Regions from separate parts of the Chamaesiphon sp. VAR_48_metabat_135_sub genome, predicted to be linked through region 1. Evidence: riboswitches for the same ligand, from Rfam matches in the RefSeq annotation. Region 1 holds a riboswitch; each other region holds the start of a gene.
What was found. Region 1 has a riboswitch for cobalamin ahead of RMO55_RS16840 (DUF1636 domain-containing protein). Riboswitches for the same ligand answer to the same signal wherever they lie in the genome.
Positions count from the first base shown of each region.

Region 2: another riboswitch for cobalamin. It lies ahead of cobG (precorrin-3B synthase); the one in region 1 lies ahead of RMO55_RS16840 (DUF1636 domain-containing protein).
Region 3: another riboswitch for cobalamin. It lies ahead of RMO55_RS22020 (energy-coupling factor ABC transporter permease); the one in region 1 lies ahead of RMO55_RS16840 (DUF1636 domain-containing protein).

Region 1 covers NZ_JANOJV010000242.1:63-5,657, forward strand. The annotation lists partial or broken gene RMO55_RS16825 (3-oxoacyl-ACP synthase) at 1-184, opposite strand, end outside; gene plsX (phosphate acyltransferase PlsX) at 635-1,678, opposite strand; gene crtH (carotenoid isomerase) at 1,824-3,362, opposite strand; cobalamin riboswitch at 3,564-3,715, shown strand; gene RMO55_RS16840 (DUF1636 domain-containing protein) at 3,738-4,151, shown strand; gene RMO55_RS16845 (hypothetical protein) at 4,138-4,581, shown strand; gene RMO55_RS16850 (hypothetical protein) at 4,645-5,499, opposite strand.
Region 2 covers NZ_JANOJV010000059.1:8,089-13,683, reverse strand. The annotation lists gene RMO55_RS04515 (LysR family transcriptional regulator) at 1-537, opposite strand, end outside; gene RMO55_RS04510 (alpha/beta fold hydrolase) at 703-1,551, opposite strand; gene RMO55_RS04505 (hypothetical protein) at 1,645-1,767, opposite strand; gene RMO55_RS04500 (TMEM165/GDT1 family protein) at 1,836-2,009, opposite strand; gene RMO55_RS04495 (HD domain-containing protein) at 2,111-2,668, shown strand; gene RMO55_RS04490 (hypothetical protein) at 2,804-2,992, opposite strand; cobalamin riboswitch at 3,130-3,276, shown strand; gene cobG (precorrin-3B synthase) at 3,337-4,785, shown strand; gene RMO55_RS04480 (precorrin-8X methylmutase) at 4,775-5,431, shown strand; gene cobI (precorrin-2 C(20)-methyltransferase) at 5,563-5,595, shown strand, end outside.
Region 3 covers NZ_JANOJV010000323.1:5,106-10,700, reverse strand. The annotation lists gene cbiQ (cobalt ECF transporter T component CbiQ) at 1-523, opposite strand, end outside; gene RMO55_RS22025 (energy-coupling factor ABC transporter substrate-binding protein) at 543-884, opposite strand; gene RMO55_RS22020 (energy-coupling factor ABC transporter permease) at 865-1,608, opposite strand; cobalamin riboswitch at 1,669-1,830, opposite strand; gene RMO55_RS22015 (ankyrin repeat domain-containing protein) at 2,003-4,762, opposite strand; gene RMO55_RS22010 (DUF2854 domain-containing protein) at 4,984-5,559, shown strand; gene RMO55_RS22005 (chlororespiratory reduction protein 7) at 5,543-5,595, opposite strand, start outside.

The sequences.
Region 1 (5,595 bases):
CCAAACTAGCCAATGACTCGTTCGCGTTGCTAATGTGCCGTTGACGAATCCCCGTGCGGCTAGAAATCCATTCATCGGAGGTATCTACCACCTGCGCGAGGGCATCATTGAGCACCACAGTCTCTGGAGCCGCCGCACCGCATCCGATAAAAGTGACACCCATTGATGTGTTATTTGATGGCATTTAGATTAAGGGGTAGGAGGGGGAAAGGGGAAAGGGGAAAGGGCGAAATATAGGTATTGATATTGCAATGATTTGCATCTATATAATCTATATATTTTAGATGAGCAAAGTACTCTTCACTTTTACCAACATTACTAATTAATCACAGCATTTGTCACAAGATAAGAGTTTACCCTGATTGGTTCACTGTCTTGTCGTTGTCTTGTCTTGTCGCAGTTGTATGGTCGGGGAACCCGACCACACTGCGCCGCTGTCTTGAAAAGGTGCTCTACTTGCGACTCACCTTTTTTGGACGGGTTCCCCGTCAAAAAAGGTGAGTCAAGACAGGGGAAACCCCAAGACCACTCGGGTCACCCGACCAGCAGCACTTTTCGCAAACCGTCGGGTAACCCGAGGAGCGCATCCGCTTTACCCCTTACCCTTTCCCCTTTACCCCAACATAACTAGAAATTAGTCACTAGCGACAGGTTCTTCTTTAGGTGATTTATCGCGGGTGGAAGACTGAATTTGAGCGATAACATTTTTATCCACAGCACTTTTAGCAGAACGAATGGCATTGGCGATCGAGAATGCATCCGAACTACCATGACTAATAATACAGACCCCCTCTACTCCTAATAATAAACCACCACCATGTTCGGCGGCATCGATTCTCTTCTTCAGGCGTTGGAGATTGGGTTTGAGTAGAGCTGTACCAATTTTGCCATTTACCCCCCGTGGTAGCTCTTCCTTGAGCATCTGCACGACGATATTGCCGACAGCTTCAGCAAACTTGAGCAAGATGTTGCCGACGAAACCATCGCAGACAATTACATCAAAGTTACCTGAGAGGACATCGCGCCCTTCAGCATTGCCCACAAAGTTGATATGCTGATTTTGTTGCAAGCTTTCATGTGCCTTAACGGCAGCCTCGTTACCTTTGGATTCTTCTTCACCGATATTCAGCAAGCCAACCTTTGGCGTTTCCACACCTAGCACGTATTGACTATAGACAGAACCCATCACCGCAAATTGTTCGAGATATTTGGGGCGACAATCGACATTCGCGCCGACATCTAAAATCACCACCGATTTATCTGCTCGATTAGTCGGAAATATTGCCGCAATTGCAGGTCGATCGATCCCCCGCAAACGTCCTAATCTTAATAATGCTGCTGCCATTGCTGCCCCAGAATGCCCAGCCGAAACTACCGCATCAGCCTTACCCTCTTTGACGAGTTGCATCGCGACATTAATCGAAGCCTTGGGTTTGCGCCGCAGCGCACCCAATGGTTCTTCATGCATTTCGATCGTACCTTCGGCGGGCACGATTTCGATCTTGGGAGCGTTGGGATGCCGATTTAGACAAGCCTGAATTTGCTCCAGATCGCCTACTAACAATACATCTACATCTGCTAATTCTGTTTGGGCTTGGATCGCACCCGCGACTATGGCTGCGGGTGCATCATCCCCACCCATTGCGTCTAGTGCGATGCGTGCGCGAGTTGAAGCCATTGATGCCACTGATAGAAACCTTCAAAATTCTACCAGAATATGGCTATTAACCCAAGTGGATGGTGAATAGTGGATGGTGGATGGTGGATTTGGACGCAAGCGTCCTTTTTCGACACCCCACACTTCCCTACCCTAAATTTAATCTTCACAGCCCCAAATCTGCTGCAATTCGGTGAGCGCAGGCAAACCCCGAAAATGCCACAGCATTTAGCCCTTGCCCTGGAAAAGTACTATCTCCGACACAATACAATCCAGGCACCGCTGTGCGATTGAAAGGCATATTTAATAATCCTGGTAACTTCCGGCGCGGAATCGGCCCGTAGCTGCCATCAGCGCGTCCGAGAAAGCGTCTGTGAGTGCGGGGAGTACCAACTTCCATAAAATCTAAACCCACGTTCAAACCAGGGAAAATTCGCTCCAATCGATCGAGCATTACTCCCGCTCGTGCCTCTTTTTTTGCTTGATATTCACTGGGCGTTAAACCTTGCCAATCGCTCATCCAACTGGGTGTAAAAGCATGGATGATATGATGTCCTTCAGGTGCCAAACTCGGATCTAGTAAAGTGGGAATCGAAACAAAAATCGTTCCTTCTGGCTCTTCCATCTGCGTCCAATCTTCGAGCAGTACGTGGTGACACTCAGTACCAACAGGCAATACACTTGCAGTTACACCTAAATGTAGACTCAAGAAGGCGGGCGACTTCTGATAGCGTTCCTGCCATTTCTGCTCCTGCTTGGGCATTTCTGCCGCTGGCAATAGTTGCTCGAAAGTATCCCAGCGGGTGGCATTGGATACGATCCGTTTGGCGCGAAAAGTCTTGCCATTTGCCAATTCTACCCCGACAGCCTTACCTTGCTCGGTGATAATTTTCGTCACCCGCGATTGATAGTGGATTTTACCGCCAGCTTTTTCCAATCCAGAGACTAACTTTTGAGCGATTTGTCCGACTCCACCTTTGGGATAATTTATCCCACCATAATGTCGATCGGAAAATACCATCCCCGCATTAATCATCGGAGTCATTTCCGCAGGGACTACCGACCAAATATAACACTCGATATCGATGAATTTAAGTACATCTGGATCTTGAATATACTTACGCGCAATATCTCCGACATTCAAAGGTAAATACTTGACTAAACCCAGACAAGCCGCCGGATGTTGAAAGAAGACACGAGTTAAATATCGCAATTCCTCTAGCGATAATAAATCCATCGCATTCAGACAATTAAATACCCGCCAACACTCATCATAAAACTGTCGAATTCCTTTTGCTTCATTTGGAAAATTCGCAATTAATTCTTGTAAAAACTGCTCGTAATCTTGATGAACCTTAATATCTAGAGCGTTAGGTAAATGATACTGCACCTGCACTCGATCGGGAATCGTCTCGATCCTTTCTCCCACTGCAGCTAAAGCACGAGTCAATAAATTCGTAGTCCCCTGCTTCCCAAACCCAAAAATCATCGAAGCACCGACATCAAATCGATATCCCTGTCGATCGAAATATCCCGCACTGCCACCTGGAATCAGATACCGCTCCAATACCAATACTTTTGCACCCTTAGCCGCCAACTGAGTAGCCGTCACCAATCCGCCGATTCCCGAACCGATAATAATCGCATCAAAATTAGTTCTATCGCCAAGCGACGCATCAGTTTCAGTAATAGCAGTCACAGTCATAAATGAATCAAAAAAATTTAAACAAAGTCACACATTATCCAATTCTATCGTCTTTCTATCCTGACAGTGATACCCCTCGATCGGGAAACTTCTACCATGCTGTCTAGTGAGCTTTTTCCGAATCCCGAACCCCGAATCCCGAATCCCAAACCCCGACCCAGCAACGCCAGAAATTTCCCACAACCAACCTCACAACCTGTATAATTAAATCTCGCATCTGGTTCGATCGGGGAACAGCCAATCGAAGTAATGGGGAAAGCCTGGTGAAAATCCAGCACTGTCCCGCAACTGTAATTGAATGCAAACTTAGCATCAATAAAGTCAGAACGCCCGCCAGAAGCTACATATCGGTCAATATAACCTACGAGGTATTAGGTGAACCCACAACATTGTCTATTTGTTTGTACCACTTGCGGTAGTAAGTGGGAAGATGGTCGGCGGATTGGTACGAGCGCGGGCGAGTTGCTGCTGCAAGAATTGCAAGAATTGCATCAAAGTTGGGATTTAGCAACGGAGTTTCCCCTACAATCTGTCGGTTGTATGAGTGCTTGTAGTCGATCGTGTGCGATTTCTTTTGCCGCAGCGGGGAAGCATACCTATTTATTTGGCGACGTATCTACCAACGATCCGAGTATTCCGTTGAGCAATATTTTGGACTGTGCTGAAAAATACTATCAGCATCCCACTGGCATCTTGCCCTGGGCAGAACGTCCCGCACCACTCAAACAAGGTATCCTCGCCAAAATTCCCCCACTCACTCTTCCTACCCCTACCCATGCGGCATTATAATCGCTCTCGCCGCACCAATTTCTTCGCCCAAAACTTCTTGTGGATTGGCTATCAGGCTTGGCAAGGCTACTTAAATTGCGATCGAGGACTCGTAGTTATTAGTAGCGAGATCGACCTCATGGACGATTCAGACCATCATTGGGGAGATATACAAGAGCCAAACCTCAATTTTCGCTATATTCCCCAGCAGCAATTATCCATTTACTTACAAGAATGGCTGGTCCCAGATCGATCGATCGATCCGATCTTAACTGCTGTAGCTAATTATCAACCGCAGACCGAACTAGTTTTTGCGATTCTCTTTCAAAGAGGCTACGCCAATGAGTCTGGTGTCAATTTAGATATCGGCTGGTGTCAAAGCTTGAAAATTTCTCCGCCAGATTGTCATCACCAAATTTGTCAGCGATGGAGTGAATTTCAACTAAGTTGATCAAAGTTACCCCAACTTCACAACCGGCCTAATTACTTTGTTTATCCCCAGATCTGACCATACTTACTTACCGATGGTTACACCCCAAAAAAAATCTTTGATTGTTGCTGTGTCAGTATTAACGTGAATTTTTCGACCCCAAGAATAGATATCAAAATTAACTCTACTCTGCTTATTTTTAGTTATTTTCGTTGATGGTTCGTTGGCGTAGCCGCTCGGTCCGAGAATCGAGATATTACCCGAAATTGCGACCCAATGATTTGGATAAATCCGATGAAAACGGGAAGCAAGGAAAGAATTGGTGCCGAGTAAGCCTTGAGAATTAATTAGCGCAAAAGCCACACCACCAGCTTTAATCGAGCTGTCGGCTTCCTGCAGTGCGCGAAATTCGCCAGCTAGTGGCGTGGGATGAGATTTCGCCTGGGAATATCCGAGCAATTCTCGCACCCAGCCACTAATTTCCCAAGGTTTGGTAATACCGCCAAGTTCGCGGACAACTTTTGGCGCTTTCGGATGAACGGGGAGGACTTTATTGGCACAATCGCGGAGGGTAGCCAGAAGCATCCAATCAACTTGGGGCATTCTCAGATTGCCATAACTACGACACAATCTGCCCGCCGCGACGATTTTTTTGGTATAGCCATCAAAACTACCCTGCTCGTATAGATTTTGGCAGATATCGATATAACGATCGGGTTGTTTGCGAATCAGTTCAAATACTACCGCAGCAGGGCCGCAAAAAGGTTGTTCACCCTGTTGAATTTGGTAAGGGTTATTGAGTCGATCTCGAATATCGCTAATAACTTGTTGTTTATCTAGATGATTCCAGACTCCAGTTTGCCGAGACCTCGCAAATTTGGTAAGCTGTTCTTCGAGGCTCGGATCGATCTTCGCGGTCATATTGATATCGCTACGCATATAATTTGTTCGAGACGCGATGTACCAGGAGTAAGTGCATTATTATTATGTTACCCATATTATGCAGCAATTCTCGATCGAGTGCCGGGTATTTTT
Region 2 (5,595 bases), on a different contig from region 1:
ACTCGGTAAAATCAGGGCAAATTCGTCCTCAGCATAGGGCAGAATATCGAGCGAGTCTTGTAACTCCGCTGGTACCTCGCCGCCGATAATTGCCAAATCTACCTGTCCATTTGCCACACTCCAAGCCGTGCGGCGGGTAGAGTGAACGTGTAACTGCACCGAGACATCGGGATACTTTTGTCGAAACACGCCAATCATCCGAGGGAGTAGATAAGTACCGGTCGTCTGCGATGCGCCCACAATTAGAGTACCACCTTGGAGATTCTGGAGATCCTCGATCGCCCGACAGGTTTCCTGACACAGTGTGATAATCTTCTCCCCATAACTGAGCAACAAATGCCCAGCCTCAGTCAGTTGCGCCCGTCTGCCACCGCGATCGAATAACGGCACATCCAATTGACGTTCGAGATTCTGAACCTGTAAACTGACAGCAGGTTGCGACACATATAAACTATCAGCGGCGCGTTTAAAACTTCCCTCCGCAGCAATTGCCCTGAGAATCCGTAACTGATCCAGAGTGAAAGGCAGGTCAGACATAGCAGTGAGCGTGTAAGATTAGTAGCGATAAACTATCGACTTCCATTGACATTACCATACCAGTCGGTACTTATTTCCTGGGTGAGATGATTTTAGATATTGGACGAATATTAACGTTTAAATTAAGATTTCTAGCCCTAAAGCCTAAAACCTAAAACCTAACGCCTAAACCTGACGGCGCAAAAATGAGATTAGTGGTGCTTTAATCTCAGCATACCAGTGTTCCTGAGGATAATGTGCGGCGGTGGGCAAAGTGACTAATTCCCCGTGTTTTAAAGATTTGACACATGCTTCGGCTGGTGCAAGATCGAGCCAGGGATCGTTCATACCCCATAATATTTGGATCGGGATATCTAATTTTGGCAGTCCTGTGCTAATCTCTGTCAGGGATTCAACTAGTCTAAGATTGCGAATTGTCGCTAGTAGCGATCGACCAGGAATCGAACTCTTGAGATATGGTTGACGATAGACTTCGAGATACTTGTCCTCAATGATACATTTACAGCCAGCCTCTAAAGTCCGCTCGACTGAAAGTGGATCTTGAGTGAGCATTTCACCTGCGACAGGTAAACCCAATTGTTTGATTTTCCAGGGCAATTTCACACTAGTAGTTAGCGGTGCATTCAGGATAACTAACTTGTTGACACGCTCTGGATAACGGATCGCATATTGTATCCCTACGCTGCCTAGAAAGCCCTGAACGACTAGGGAAACTCGATCGAGGTCTAAAGTGTCGATCGCCTCCGCAAAAGCGGCAACAAAGGCATCTGGCGTGTAGGCAAAATCTCGTGCTTCCGGCTTACTAGAATTCCCAAACCCAATCCAATCTGGCGCGATTGTCCGAATCCCCTGCTCGGCTAATGGTGGCATCAATCCAGTCCATGTCAAGCTTTGAGAGGGCAATCCATGCAACAGTATCGCCGTTTGGGGATTTTCCCAGCCAACAGGGGAAAGTTTTCGATAGCACCATTCTAGCGAACCGACTTTAATTAATGTTTTGGTGATTTTTGCCACGATAAATGATGGAGATGTGCTGTTTTGTCTTCAGTTATATCGATATTTATCAATATCTATGCGTATCGATATAAATACTAACGAAGAGAGTATTTACACTTTCCCATTAAAAGCGATCGTCACGATCGCCAGTAAAATAAATAATAATCCACCAATTATAGTAATGGTACGCTCGAAAATATGACTAGTACTGAGCGGCTGAAATAAAGCCACCATTTAGTCCTTGTTCTAATCACTCTCCCCGCTCCCCGCTCCCCGCTCCCCGCTTTTACGAAATAGTAATGTTATTTACGCCACCGAGTACTAGCAATCGCTCTACTGCCAATTACAGCAATTAACGCACAGATCGTATGACCGACAATACTACCTAACATTACCCCGATCGAGTCTTTGGATGCAGCCAGTGTAATTGTAGCAAACTGGTTACGATCGCCCCATTCGGCAACAAATGTTAGCACGCAACTTTCTATCAAAATCTTCCAAGTAGTATTCCGTTGCCGGAATTTGCGTTCGCCTTCAACAATTGCTTCCTCAACCCCTTCTAGTAATAAAAGTAAAAATGAAATCCGATTGGGATCGAGAAATATATATTAAAGCTTGTCGCTTTGCTGCTGAGGCTCATCGGGGACAGTTGTATCCAGGTACTGAATTACCGTATCTGATGCACTTGAATTTCGTGAGTATGGAGATTATTGCCGCGCTCAATGCCGAACCTGGATCTGATGGCGATCTGGCGATCCAGTGCGCTTTGCTCCATGACACAATCGAGGATACAGATACTAGCTACGAGCAGATTGAATCGATCTTTGGAATCAGAGTTGCCGATGGGGTTGCTGCTTTGAGCAAAAATCTAGAGCTAGAGAAATCACAACAATTAGTTGATAGTCTCGATCGCATCGGACAACAACCGATCGAGATTTCGATGGTAAAATTAGCAGATCGGATTAGCAATCTTCAGCCGCCACCACCTGATTGGACGAGAGCAAAAATTATCCAGTATCGTGACGAAGCGATCGAGATTCACAGTCGATTACATACTGCTAGTCACTTTCTCTCGGTAAGATTGGTAGAAAAAATCCAAAACTATAAAGCGCAACAAGACAGGGGGATTCTCTAGGGTCTAAGTAGCAAGCTATACTTTCCAAACATCCTCTTAAAACAGAAAGCGATCGAATTTAGTCGATCGCTTTCTGTTCGCTGATTTAAAGAGTTGTTATTTTAGATGATGGGAAAATTCTTCTTGATGAAAAAACTACACGCGCACCCGTTGGAGAGCTTGTAACTGAGAGAACAGAATCTCAACTTCTGCGTGAAGTTCGAGAAACTTCTCTTGTCTATCGACTGGATATAGAGCCTTGGTCAATTTAGCAACTTGCTGCTCGTGCTCGGAGGTAGCAGATTCAACAGGACGATCGACGAGGGTTAGTGGGCTGGAAGACATAGCTTTAGAATAGTTATTTATACTTACTCACACTAGGAGTAATTGTAGCCTGAATTCCACCGTTCTCAAAGAGATAAATTATGGAGGTTTCCGAACTATCTACCGCAAAATGTGGATTTAATGTCTGTGACGGGGCAATAGTGGGATTGTTCCGATGTCACGATGTCATGGTAAATTGGTCTAACTGGGGGTCGGGGAAGTCTGGTGAAAATCCAGGACTGTGCCGCAACTGTGATGAAGCAATTGCTTCGAGTCAGAATACCGCATCCTGAGGTTGAGTGTGCCCAATCGGTACTCTAAAAATCCACTATTCCTTGCGTCGCATGGGGAAGGAGTTAAATTCATTGTCTGTCGAAAGATCTATCTGTCCAGATATTTATCATCCTGCTGTCGCTCGGGATGGATTGTTGACTCGGTTGCGAATTCCTGGTGGAGTGCTCAATGAATTTCAGTGTTTGGCGATCGCGCAGTTATTAGAGTCAACTGGGTTAGAGTATCTTCAGGTAACAAATCGGGCAAATTTACAGTTACGAGGACTAGCGCAGGATCTCGCGCCAGATTTATTAACTAGATTAGCCGATTGTGGTTTGGCGGCGATCGATCCTGCTGTAGATGGTATCCGCAATATGATGCTAAGTCCGACGACGGGGTTTGACGCGCAGGAATTAATTGACGTGCGTCCATTGGCTGAAGCTTGGTATGAGTATTTAACTCACCATCCCGAATTAGGCGTGTTATCGACTAAATTTAGTGTCGGGGTTGATGGTGGTGGAACTGTTGGAATTATCGATCGACCTAATGATATTACGCTGTTAGCTGTTAGTGATAACGGATTTAGTCTACATTTAGGCATCGGCGAACGCGGCGACGCACCTGTACCTGTGGGGGTAAGATTAACCCTAGCTGAATGTTTGCCGATGTTGGTGGCGATCGCTCAGAGTTATCGACAGGGAATTGAATTATTAGGTGGAGATGCTCGGCGAAAACCACGTCTGAGAGATGTAGTTCGTCACTGGGGTTTGACAGGGTTTAGCGAGATTGTCCAACGAGAATTAGCGGGTTCCAGGCGGTTTATTTTTAAAAACCTCGCTCCAGATCGAGAGTCGTACGGAGAAAATGGCGATCGTCATTTAGGTGTACATCAGCAAAGTCAAACGGGTTTTTATTACCTGGGGATAGTGTTACCGTTGGGACGATGGACGATCGACCAAATCGAGGGTTTGGGTAAAATTGCCGCTCGGTATGGCAGTGGGCATATTCGATTGACTCCTTGGCAAAATATTATTGTCCCCGACATTAATGAGCGGGATCTGGCGAGGGTGCAGGAATTAATTACCGATTTAGGTTTAGTACAGACAGCAAACCATCCCAGTAGTTTATTAAGAGCCTGTGCAGGTGCGACTGGTTGTCAATTTGCAGCTACAGATACTCAGGCTGATGCGATCGATCTAGCTAATTATTTAGCAGCTAAATTTAGTCTAGATCGACCTCTGAATATCCATTTCAGTGGTTGTGACAAATCTTGTGCCCAACACGATCGCGCCGATATCACCCTCTGGGGGCACCAACCAAACCCCGAACAATCTGGAAGCTATCGGCTGTCGATTGCTGGGCTTACAGCCGAAGCAGAACAGGAGTCGAGCGATATTTTGCCCCCAGAACGAGTCCCGATTGCGATCGGTCAGTTAATCGATACCTATCACGATCATCGGCTCAATCCCCAAGAATCTTTTCGAGCATTTACCAGTCGTCAATCTTTAGCCCAACTGCAACAAATACTTCATGCCGTCTAAAATTACCACCATTCCAGCACCCCTTAATTATGTTCGTGATGGGGCGGAAATTTATCGTCAATCTTTTGCTACGATTCGATCGGAGGCACAATTAGACAACTTACCTGCGGACTTCAATTCAGTAGCAGTGCGACTGATCCATGCTTGTGGGATGATTGATATAGTCAGCGATCTGGATTACTCGATCGATGCCGTTCGTGTCGGACGACGAGCTTTAGCCAACGGGGCACCAATTTTGTGCGATGCGCGAATGGTAGCAGATGGCGTGACGCGGAAACGCTTACCTGTAAATAATCAAGTAATTTGTACGCTCCCAGATCCGCAGGTAGCAGATTTAGCAGCCCAACTAGAGAATACTCGATCGGCTGCTGCCCTAGAATTATGGCGACCCTATTTAGCTGGCTCGGTAGTCGCCATCGGAAATGCACCGACGGCTCTATTTCGACTATTGGAAATGCTTGATGAAGGCGCACCTAAACCCGCCCTAATTCTAGGTTTTCCCGTCGGTTTTGTCGGCGCGTTAGAATCCAAGGCTGCTCTAGCCGCAGATAGTCGAGGGGTGCCTTTTCTGACAATTCACGGCAGACGCGGCGGTAGTGCGATGGCTGCGGCTGCGGTTAATGCACTAGCGATGGAGCAGGAATAATTGGTGGATAGTGGATGGTGAATGGTGAATAGTGAATAGTTGCGATCTAAATTGCCGAACCCCGAATCCTATACGCCGCAGACTACTAACCTAATTATTAACTGGTAAATATCTAGGAACAACTTAGCATAATGGTTGCAATTCAGACAGGGAGATTATACGGG
Region 3 (5,595 bases), on a different contig from region 1:
CTGTGTTTGCTAACAGAAAAATAAAGCGGTAAACTAATAATGAAAGCTCGATTAAAATTGGCGGACAGCCAATTCTCTTGAATGTCATAGCTAAATCGATCGCGGGAATTGTCAGCACGATAAAAAATAGCGCGGAAGTACTAGCCAAAGAACGAACTAAAACTTCGATCGCCTGAATCAAACCTTGACGACTGAGATAGATTTGTCCAACCCATACGCTCATTTGCCACAAGGAGTCAGCCCGTATATCTGGTGAGATAAATCTAGTGTATTCGATCGCCAAAGCTGGCATACTAGTCACGAGAAATACTAAAACCCCAGCTATCATCGAACTATAAACTTGGCGCGGAATACCTGCATAAACCACGCTCCAAACGCTCATCCACACAAATATGAAGATTTGCACTGGATAGTGAGTGATGAGGGCGAGCAATAGCACTACAAGTGCAAAATAGAGCTTTTGTGATGGGGGTAAATGACGCAGCCGATTGCTGTAGGCGAGAGTGTCAAGCTGAATATGCACTAATTGCTATTTTCTACTATTAGAGCAGTCTCCCTGACAAAGAAGCTTGATATTCGGTTGATGTCGCGGCTTCTTCGATCTTCCGGCGTTCGGTGCGACCTTTATACAGCCCTAAAATATAACAAGCGACCCCCGAGCCGATCGCGGCTTGAGTAGCAAATAGAAAGGTTTCTATTTCGCCACCAGATGGCTTGATTACAGGCTCAAACCAAGGTTTATATCCAGGGCTAACCGATTCGATCGCCGTAATATTAATACTATCTGTTGCCTTAAATTCTTTGCCCTGATACATTAAGACTGGAGCCATAGACAAGATGACTGCACCACTTAATAACCACGCATTAATTGATGATTTTTGCATCTAAATTATTTCCCTTTTGAAATAGTCCGAGTGTTTTCAATTCTTGTTGACCGTAATCTTGGAGCCAATTCCATACTAGCACTGTCAATAAACCTTCACTAATTGCCAGGGGAATTTGGGTAATGGCAAAGACACCTACAAATTTGACGAACGCTGCCATGAATCCGCCTTGTGCGGCCGGAAAAGCCAGGGCTAATTGGACTGCAGTGACTAGATAAGTACACAAATCTTCTAACATTGATGCCAGAAATACCGCAATTTTCTGATGTCCGGTTTTGGCGATCGCATTATAAACGACGTAAGCTACCAGCGGGCCGACAATTGCCATTGAGAAGGCATTCGCGCCTAAGGTTGTCAGTCCCCCATGAGCCAGGAGGATCGCCTGAAATAGCAGCACCAATCCACCCATAACAGACATCGCCATCGGGCCGAATAGAATCGTGCCTAGCCCCGTTCCGGTGGGGTGAGAACTACTGCCATTAACTGAGGGAATTTTGAGTGCAGAGAGGACGAAGGTAAAGGCTCCAGCCAATGCCAAGAGGAGTTTGAGTTCTGGGTGTGCTTTGGTAATCCGATCGATCGATCTTAAACCCAATAAGAAGAAAGGTATGGCAACTATCCACCAAAACACCGCCCATTGAACGGGTAAATAGCCTTCAGCAATATGCATGGCATGAGCTGGTGTCGGCGATCCGACCACTAAATAGCTGCTCAAGCCAACCATTGCTAGCAATGTAGCAACTCGCCGATTTCGATATTTTGTCACCTTGTACCTCGCAGATGAACGTGATTTATTTCGATCGATGGGTGTTCTGACTCAGTTAATTCAAGACTCAACAGCTTGAAAACATTACAGTTGCGGGACAGCGTTGGACTTTGCACCAATCTTTCCCCATTGATTTCCGTGGCTGATTTGCAATTAATAATTAATAATGATTAATTATCAATTTTTTTCAGAGCAGTACTGCCGACGACTGGCTACAGTCTAGCATCTAAAATGTGCTGTCGATCGAACCTGTAGAGAATAATAGTGAGAGGGATCGGATCTCGATCGACAAGTAAGGGTATGCTGGTTTCCCTCAGCATACCCTCTGTAACTATCCACTATCCACTATCCACTATTTGCTAAGTCGTTCTAACTGCCGAATAATCTGAGCGTGTTGAAGGTTGTCTCCCCGATCTCGCCGTTTCTCATGCCCAGAGGCTCCAGCATCAAATTGATAGAGACCCATTTGAGCGTATTCTAGAGCAGAATAACGCTGAGGTCCGATCGCTGGAGCTTGAATATCGGCACCTGCGGCAATTAATAATTGGACGATCTCACCGTACCCTGCATAAGCAGCACTAGAAATCGGTGCGAACCCTAACTTATCTCGTAGATTAACATTAGCTCCAGCGCAAATTAGTAGCTCGACAATTTTGGTATGCCCTGCTGCTGAAGCATTGCCAATTGCCGCACCTCGATCGAGATCCAGATTCACCTTAGTTGTCAACAGCGATTGAACTTGCTCGATATTGCCCGCAGTTGCAGCTTGGATCAGTTGAATTGATTCCAATCCTACTGTTGAAGCACCTGCTTGAATCAGCAGATTTAACATTTGGTAATTTTCGGCTGCGGCTACTGCTGTCAGTACCGTATGTCCACGATCGTCACGCAGATCGAGATCTGCACCAGCCGCGATCGATGTCTCGACACAATCCGCATAGCCAGAACCAGCTAATGCGGCATGGAAGATCGCCGTTTTGCCCCCAGCACCCCGTTGATTGATATCGGCACCACCAGCAATCAGTAGTTTCATCACCTGTTGACGATTGCTAGCAAAGAAACTCCCCGCTGTTAGCATCAGTGCTGTCATCCCCAGCCCTAAACCATCATCATCGCTAAGGAGATTGGGGTTGGCTCCCGCAGCTAAAAGAGTATTGACGATCGATCGATGCCCGTAATAAGCCGCAGCCATCAGTGCGGTATGTCCTTTGGCACCGATTTCATCGATTTCCACGCCAATCTCAATGGCCCGATTAATCTCATCGATATTGCCCATTGTCGCCATTTCGATGAATTTTTCCACCGGACGATTTTGTTCGCGAATCCGACGTTTGCGCGTAGCTTGGAGCAAATGTTCGCCATCTCGATCGGCACACAGTCGAATTATGGTGTTGACGAGGGGATATAAATAATTATAAATCTCGCGTTCTTCACATTTAGCTGCTAGGAGAATTGGTGTTTCACCGCGACTCCAGACATTGACATTTGCCCCTGCTGTCACCAATAGTTGGACGACCGATCGATGCCCATTTTTAATAGCAGATAGTAATGCTGTCCAACCATCCGATCCGACGGGTTCGTTCACATTCAATCCTCGTGGTAAGAGCATTTGAATAATTTCGACTTCACCGCGTTCCGCTGCTAATCCTAGTGCGGTAGTCCCAATATTTCCACAGTGAGGATTGGCTCCCGCCGCGAGTAGACACCTGACGAGATCGGCATGTCCGCGATCGATCGACATCCCCAACGGCGAATAGCCCAAATTCCAATCATAGCGATCGAGACTTGCACCCACCTCAATTGCCTGTTGGGCTAGATCGAGATCTCCGTCGATTACCGCTGCCATCAATGAGGTATTGGTAGAATTTTCCTCATATCCACCCGTGAGATCGATCTCATCATCTTGTTCGATCGCAACCTGTCCGAAAATATCAGTACTAGTTTGGGTATCGGGATCGTAGTCAGGCTCATCATCCCCAGCAATAACCGGAAATAAACTAGAATCGATATCCGCAAGTAAGTGTCGATCTTCAATGGAGGGGGTTACTTCGGTGGCGATAGAGACTCCACCAGCAATTTCGATCGATTCGGCTGTCACATCTTTGCCCAGCATCTGTTTGTAGAGATTGAGATCGTCTAGATCGATCGCATAAGTTTCACCCTCTTCCCAAGTATTGTTGAGCGAGAGGGAATCCTCATCCATTTCAAACATCGTATCCATATCGACAATCTGTTGGGATCGCAGCTCTGGTAAAGCAGCTACCCTAGCTACCGCTGGTGTTGAGACCAACGAACTAAAATCTTCCAAAATACAGGTTTCAGTGTCGCCCCACGATCCCATTGGGACTGATAGACGATCTGGCTCTCGATCTGCATCAGCCGTAAGTTTTTCTAGATCGGGACTGAGGTCAAAAGCATAAGTCTCACCTGCTTCAAATTCGACTTGATTGGATTGATGCTGAAAGCTGGTCATGGTGATTTCGCTATCGACAAACATTTCCGTCTGCTTGAAAGTTGGTAGACTCTTACCAAGATCTGCGTTGTCATTAAAAACTTTGTCTAGATCGAAGGTATAGGTGTCTTCTGCATTGGATTCCATATCTTGCCAATTAGCTCTACCACCAGACATATCTTTGTTCATTGTCACGCTTTGATTACTTGTGTCGAACCGATCTGGCTCGGTAGTTTCCGCTCTGGAGAAAGAAGCTTCAGACACGATGGGCATAAATTTCTCGATTTCAGTAGCTTTGCTACCTGTAGGCTGATTAATCAGGTCGATTAAATTTTCAAATGGGACCTGTCGATCTAACGATTCGGCAAGTTTAGCTTCAACTAAATTTTCCTCTGCTACCGAAATCGAACTAGCATCGACATTCACAGCAATTGGTAATCCGGAAGCCGGACTTTGCTGGACTTTCATTTGGGCACCAGCAGCTACCAGTAGATCGACAATCTCCAAATTACCTTGACGACAAGCTAGTGCCAAAGGTGTTTGGCCGCGATGATTGGCGCTATTGATTGCTGCCCCCGAATCGATCGCCAGCTTGACTCGATCGTAACTAACTGCGGCAATTGCGTCAAATAAGCTCTGGGTTTTGGGATCTACACTCATGATTGCTGTGTCCAAATTGGGGAAGAGGCGATGTGCCCACGGCACCGCCTATAATTCTATCTTTCCCCAATAAATACCCAAAATTTAGATCTGGCATTTTTTGTTGCCAATTTTCAGAGTCACTCAGTTGAGATCGGCATCGCCCTTTCCCCATCCCTGTTACCCCTTTGCTCTAAGTTAGTTGATAATGAAAAGACTCCAGTTTTTCATCCAAGGTTGATATGTTCCGTCAAATTCCACTTAGTTTAGTCTTGATTAATGTTGGCGGTTTGCTAGCACTCATCGGCTTTTTTGCATACGCTATCGACGATCCTACCTTCAATCTGATTGGTTTCTTCTATGGTGTGCCCCTGCTCTTAGGCGGTTTGGCTCTCAAGTCAGCAGAACTAGAACCAGTTCCTTTTAGCGAACTCACTTCTGCTAGTGTGATTAAGCTCCGCGACAAACAAGCAACATCGACACTAAATCAAATTCGCAAAGATGTCACCCGCTTCCGGTACGGGCAAGAAGCTCATCTGGATTTGGCTTTGGAAAAACTCGGACTAGCTCCTAGCGATGACGATCGTCCGATTTTAAAAGGTCTTCAAGAATCCGAAATCGATGGTGATTACGCACTTATTTTAGAATTCTATTCTCCTTTTATTACAATCGAAACCTGGCAAGAAAAACGCGAGAAAATTACTAAATTTTTTGGACCAGGTATTAAAGTTACGATCGAACCAGACATAGAAAAAGAAGAAATTAATGTTGCACTAATCGTCGATACAGCAACCGCACCAATTACTTCTCCAGTCTAACCACATACCATTGCAAGTATTCTCCTGGTGCCAGAT